2 regions of the Streptomyces thioluteus genome follow, and region 2 is predicted to be linked to the other one. Evidence: riboswitches for the same ligand, from Rfam matches in the RefSeq annotation. Region 2 holds a riboswitch; the other holds the start of a gene.
The links. Region 2 has a riboswitch for cobalamin ahead of ABD794_RS10040 (FecCD family ABC transporter permease). Riboswitches for the same ligand answer to the same signal wherever they lie in the genome.
Positions count from the first base shown of each region.

Region 1: another riboswitch for cobalamin. It lies ahead of ABD794_RS07970 (ribonucleoside-diphosphate reductase subunit alpha); the one in region 2 lies ahead of ABD794_RS10040 (FecCD family ABC transporter permease).

Region 1 is NZ_BAAAXZ010000062.1:13,187-16,365, reverse strand. It holds partial or broken gene ABD794_RS07970 (ribonucleoside-diphosphate reductase subunit alpha) at 1-1,533, opposite strand, end outside; cobalamin riboswitch at 1,694-1,819, opposite strand; gene ABD794_RS07965 (hypothetical protein) at 2,170-2,631, shown strand; partial or broken gene mctP (monocarboxylate uptake permease MctP) at 2,708-3,179, opposite strand, start outside.
Region 2 is NZ_BAAAXZ010000078.1:20,053-23,231, reverse strand. It holds gene ABD794_RS10045 (ABC transporter ATP-binding protein) at 1-569, opposite strand, end outside; gene ABD794_RS10040 (FecCD family ABC transporter permease) at 569-1,630, opposite strand; cobalamin riboswitch at 1,744-1,885, opposite strand; gene ABD794_RS10035 (heme-binding beta-barrel domain-containing protein) at 1,863-2,468, opposite strand; gene ABD794_RS10030 (DsrE family protein) at 2,726-3,091, shown strand; gene ABD794_RS10025 (DUF3099 domain-containing protein) at 3,096-3,179, opposite strand, start outside.

The DNA of each region.
Region 1 (3,179 bases), on a different contig from region 2:
GACCGGCCGCCAGCGGGAGTTGGAGGCGCCCGCCTGCTCGGTCGGGTAGAAGTTGATGTCCACGACGCGGTCGAGGAAGGTCACGGCGGTGCGGACGGTGCGGTCGAGCCGCTCCCAGTCCATCTCGCCGTCGGCGCCCAGGTGGGCCGCGAGGTTGACCGAACCCAGGTTGCAGACCGCGGTCTCGCCGTCGTTCGTGACCTCCAGGATCTCCGTGCAGAGGTTGGAGGAGTGGACGACCTGGCCGGGCTCGGCGGTCTGGTTGGCGGTGCGGTTGGCGGCGTCCTTGAACGTCATCCAGCCGTTGCCGGTCTGCGCGAGCGTCCGCATCATGCGGGCGTAGAGCACCCGGGCCGGGATGGTCTTGACGGCCTTGCCCGCGGCCTCGTATGCGCGGTACGCGGCGTCGAACTCGTCGCCGTAGAGGTCCACCAGGTCCGGGGTGTCCGCCGGGGAGAACAGCGACCACTCGGCGTCCGCCTCGACCCGGCGCATGAACTCGTCCGGGATCCAGTGCGCGATGTTGAGGTTGTGCGTGCGGCGCGCCTCCTCACCGGTGTTGTCGCGGAGCTCCAGGAACTCCTCGATGTCCGCGTGCCACGTCTCCAGGTAGACGCAGGCCGCGCCCTTGCGCCGGCCGCCCTGGTTGACGGCCGCGACCGAGGCGTCGAGGGTGCGCAGGAACGGCACGATGCCGTTGGAGTGCCCGTTGGTGCCGCGGATCAGCGAACCGCGGGAGCGGATGCGGGAGTACGACAGGCCGATGCCGCCCGCGTGCTTCGACAGCCGCGCCACCTGGTGGTAGCGGTCGTAGATCGAGTCCAGCTCGTCCAGCGGCGAGTCCAGCAGGTAGCAGGACGACATCTGGGGGTGCCGCGTACCGGAGTTGAAGAGCGTGGGGGAGGACGGGAGGTACGAGAGCGTGCTGGTGAGGCGGTAGAGCTCGGCGACGTCCTCCAGCGCCCGCTCCGAGTGGTCCTCGGCCAGGCCGCAGGCCACGCGCAGCAGGAAGTGCTGCGGGGTCTCGATCACGTTCCGGGTGATCGGGTGGCGGAGCAGGTAGCGGCTGTGCAGGGTGCGCAGGCCGAAGTAGCCGAAGCGGTCGTCGGCGCCGTCGGTCAGGGCGGCGTCCACCAGCGCGTCCAGCCGCCGGGCGTGGGTGCGCACGAAGGCGGCGGTGTCGTCGGCGATCAGGCCCTCGCGGTGCCCGGTCTCCACGGAGGCGGAGAAGGAGACCGCGCCCTGCCCGGCCGCCTCCTGGGCGATGGCGAGCGTGAGGAGGCGCGCGGCGAGCCGCGAGTACTCGGGCTCCTCGCCGATCAGCCCGGCCGCGGCCTCGGTGGCCAGCGAGCGCAGTTCGGCCTCGTCCGATCCGGCGTGCCGGCCGCGCAGCGCGGCGGCGGCGACCTTGCCGGGGTCGGTGGCGGGGAGGTCGGCGGTGAGTTCCGTCAGGGTGCGCAGCAGCGCGGTCCCGGGGCCGTCGGCGGATGCCGCCGCCTGCGCTGAGACCGGATCGACGGGCGCGATCGTCACGTGTTGCTCTCCCTCACTCGGCTGGAGGCCGCTCGGGAGCGCACGGGGCCGCGCACGGGCATGCGGGGCACCGTACGAGGCGTACGGGAGCATGCGCGCAGGCGTCCACCGGCCCAACCCTCGAGGCCCGGACGTGTTCGACACCGCACGCCGGTGGACCGGCGAGGGCGCACTGTCGTCAGGTCTTCGGACTGCTGTGTGGGCGCAATGTGCCCACACGTACACCGTTGCGGGACAGTTCCGGATTTCCACCGGATTCCCCTGCGGCGACAGCGAGGACGAGCATACATCTAGTGGCGACGGTGGCGTGTACCCCCACATGTTGTGTCGGCGCGTCATGAGGTGGTCGCGGAATGTGCTAACGGGTGCGCCGCCGGGGGCGGTTTCCCGGGCCGCGTTCGCGTCCGTGACGGGCCGGCGCGAGGCAGGGCGGGGGAACGGGGGCGTCGTTTCGCGAATGCGTAGCCGCGGGGCGCGTGGCGGTGGCGCGTCCTCGGCCGGGCGCGGGCCGCGGCCGGCCGGCACTGACTTTTGTCATCTCCGGCCGGTGACGGGCGGATCTGCCGCCGGGGGGCGGGGGCCGGAATGATCGTGGGTGTCGGACGGGACGGCGACACCACGACAGGGGCGGACATCATGAGCGGGACCATCACCGAGCAGCAGACCGGGATCGAGGCCGGGGCCGGGCAGGGCGTGCCCGACCCGGAGCTGAAGCCGCTTCCGGTGTGGTTCTTCGCCTTCGAGGGGGCCATGGGGGCCGCCTTCGACCTCTACAAGGCGTGGGACGGGGCCTGGATGGTCCTCGCCGGGCTGGGGGCGGTGAACGTCGCGGTGGGGCTGACGGTCCTGCGGCGGCGCAGGAAGCTGCTCAAGGCCCTGCTGAAGAACTCCCGCACCCGGAAGATCCTCTTCGGGCTCATCGGGCTGCGGGTCGCGCTGCACGTCGTGCTCGGGGCCGTGGGTGCCACCGTCGAGTCGGCGGCCGGTCATCTGGCCCTGGGGCTGGTGATGTCCGCGCTGACGGTGGGGCTGCTCTGGTTCGACCAGCGGGTCTCTTTCCGGGCGCTCGGTCTGACGCCGTCCGGTACGGCCGCCTGAGGGGGGCGGAGGGGAACGGTGGGGCCCGTGGTGCGCTCGCGCACCACGGGCCCCACCGTTTCCAGGTGACCGTTTCTCAGTGACCGCCCGGTGCCCCCGCCGTGGCCGGCGGCAGCTCCACCGCCACGTCCGGGTCGCCCGCGTCCGCCGTGTAGTCCGCGGGCTTCGTCTCGTCCACCCCGTCCGGGGCCTTCACGGCCTTGAGGACCAGCGTCAGCACGACCGCGACGGCGACGTTCAGGGCGAAGGCCGTCAGGCCGATGTAGCCCTTCTCCCCGATGAACGGGATGAGGTTGGTGTTGCCGAAGTGGTCCTGCGTGGCGCTCGGCGTCTCGTACGCCCGCCACGTCCCGTACGCCATGCCCACGGCCCAGCCGGCCAGCAGGGCCCAGCGGTGGAACCAGCGGGTGAACAGGCCGCCCACCAGGGCGGGGACGGTCTGGAGGATCCAGATGCCGCCCAGCAGCTGGAAGTTGATGGCCACGGTCTTGTCCATGGTGAGGACGAAGACCAGCGCGCCCACCTTCACCAGGAGGGACGCCAGTTTG
Region 2 (3,179 bases):
GCCAGCACGGTGAGCCCGGACTCCCGTACCAGCGCGAGGACTTCGAGCTGCTGGCTGATGTCCAGGTGGTTGGTCGGCTCGTCCAGCACCAGCACCTTCGGCTGCTGGGCCAGGGCGCGGGCGATCAGCACGCGCTGCTTCTCGCCGCCGGAGAGGGTGAGGAAGCCGCGCTCGGCGAGGTGTCCGGCGCCGACGCGCTCCAGGGCCGACGCGCAGACCTCCCGGTCCTCGGTGCTCGTCCGCAGGGCCGACCGCTGGTGCGGCAGCCGGCCCATGGCGACGATCTCGGCGACGGTGAAGTCGAATTCGCTGCCCGACTCCTGCGGCAGCGCCGCGAGCCGCCGGGCCCCCTCGCGGGCGTCGAGGGCGTGCGCGTCGTCGCCGTCCAGCAGCACCCGCCCGTGTGTGGGCCGCAGCGCGCGGTAGACGCATCGGAGCAGGGTGGACTTGCCGCTGCCGTTGGGCCCGACGATGCCGACGAACTCGCCGGATCCGACGCGCAGTTCGACGTCCCGGACCAGCCGGGCGCCGGCGATCTCGACGGACAGGTCCTCGATGTCGACGCGCATCAGGCACCCCCGAAGACGTAGCCGCGGCGGCGCATCAGCAGGACGAAGCAGGGCACCCCGATCACCGAGGTGATCACCCCGACGGGCAGCTCGATCGGGGCCAGCAGCAGCCGTGAGACGACGTCCACCCACACCAGCAGCACCGCGCCCAGCAGCGGCGCGACGGCCAGCACCCGGCGGTGGTCGGCGCCGACCAGCATCCGGGCGGCGTGCGGGACCATCAGCCCGACGAACCCGATGGCGCCGCTGACCGCGACCACGGCCCCGGTGACGGCCGCCACCATGACGAACAGCACCCGGCGCCGCCGCTCGGGGTCCACGCCCAGCGCGGAGGACGTCTCGTCGCCCATGGCCAGGACGTTCAGACCGCGGGCCGTGCGGAAGAGGTAGCCGAGGCCGAGGAGGACGGCCGCGGCGGCCAGCGGGACGGACTGCCAGCTCGCCCCGCCCAGGCTGCCCAGCAGCCACATCATCGCGGAGCGGGCCGCGTCGCCCCGGTCCGCGCTGAAGACCATCAGCGCGGTGATCGCGGAGAAGCCGTAGTACATGGCCGTACCGGTGAGCACCAGCCGCAGCGGCGTCAGCCCGTGCCGGGTGCGGGCGGCGGCGTACACCAGGGCCATGGAGGCCAGCGCCGAGAGGAACGCGGCGCTGGACAGCGCCCAGACGCCGAGCGAGCCGAGCGCGCCGAAGAGCAGCACCGTGTTGGCGCCGACGGCGGCCCCGGAGGAGATGCCGAGGACGAACGGGTCGGCGAGCGCGTTGCGGATCAGCGCCTGGGTGGCCACGCCGACGGCGGAGAGCCCGGCGCCCACCACGGCGGCCAGCAGGGCGCGCGGGAAGCGGAGTTCCCAGACGATGGTGTAGGCGGAGACCTCGTCCGCCCCGATCTCCCCGCCGGTCAGCCCCGCGCGCAGATAGCGCAGGACGTCGCCCCAGCCGATGCCCGAGGAGCCGAGCCCCACGCAGCAGAACACGGAGACCAGCAGGGCGATGCCCAGCCCGGTCACGAGGGGTGGCAGCGGCAGCCGCCGGGACGGGGGTATGGCACCGGGGGGCATGGGGTGGTTCGCCTTCGCCTCGGGCCATGGCCTGGGCGGTACGGCGTACGCACCGAGGAGCGCCCCGCGCCGCGAGGGCGCGGGGGCCTCCCCTCGCAGTCCACGGCGAGTTGTCAGGAGCCGGCGCCGCCGCGGGTGATCGGGCTCGCAAGGGGGATGCCTTGCTTACCGTTGCGGGTCAGCGCCGGACTCTCACCGGACTTCCCCCGCGGGGCGCTGTGAGCGGCCGTCGTTACGGCTGCTCGGGGTTGTACGGGGTGCCGTCCTGGCGGAAGAAGGAGACGCCGTCGGGCAGGTCGTCCGGCAGGTTCCGGGCCCACTCCTCCAGGGCGGCGACGTCGGCGGTCTTCTTCAGCTGCGCCGACATGTAGGGGCGGAGCGGCACCTCGGGGGTGGCCTTCTCGCCGACCCACATCAGGTCGCCCTTGACGTAGCCGTAGAGGCGCTTGCCGCCGGAGTACGGGCCGGACGCGGCGGTCCGCGCGACCGCGTCCGTCACGATGTCGATCTGCGGCTTCTTGTCGGCCAGCTCGCCGTACCAGACCTCGACGATGCCCTGGTCGCGGATCATGACGACCTCGACCTGGCGGTTCTTGTCGATCCGCCAGTAGCCGCTCTCGGTCTCCAGCGGGCGCACCTTGTTGCCCTCGGCGTCGAGCACCCAGCTGTGCGACGTGTACTCCAGGAAGTCCCGGCCGTCGTGGGTGAAGGTGACTTCCTGGCCGAAGTTGCACTTCTCGGAACCGGGGAAGTCGGCGACGCCCGCACCCTCCCACTTGCCGAGGAGGAAGACGAGGGGGACCAGGTCCCGGTGCAGGTCGGAGGGAATCTCGATCATGAGCTCAGACGATCTGTAGGGGTGAACAAGGAGGTCAGCGCTGGCCCTGGTACAGCTTCTTCCAGGTCAGCCCGGCGAACGCGAGAACGCCGACGGCGACCAGGACCAGCAGGGCGGTGAAGAAAGCCTCAAGCACGAGCGCGCTCCTCGGTCGGAGTGAGGGTGTTTACGGACCGGGTCGAGTCTAGTCGGAGGGGCTGCCCCCGGCTCTGTGAGGTCCGTCCCGGCCCGCGGGGAGCGCCCCCTAGAGTGACCCCATGCGGAAGAAGCTCGTGATCAAGGTGACGGCGGGCGCGGACGCGCCCGAGCGGTGCTCGCAGGCGTTCACGGTGGCGGCCGTCGCCGTGGCCAGCGGGGTCGAGGTGTCTCTCTGGCTGACCGGTGAGTCGTCCTGGTTCGCGCTGCCGGGGCGGGCGGCGGAGTTCGAGCTGCCGCACGCGGCGCCGCTGCCCGAGCTGATCGACGGGATCCTGGCGGGCGGCGGGATGATCACGGTGTGCACCCAGTGCGCGGCCCGGCGGGACATCGAGGAGAAGGACCTGATCGAGGGCGCGCGGATCGCCGGCGCGCAGGTCTTCGTCGGCGAGGTCATGGCGGACGACGTGCAGGCGCTCGTGTACTGACCGGCTATCTGTGGTCCCGGTCGTCCAGTTCGTTCCACCAGCGGTCCGACTCGGGGTCCCCGGTCTCGTCCCACCAGCGGTCGTCCGG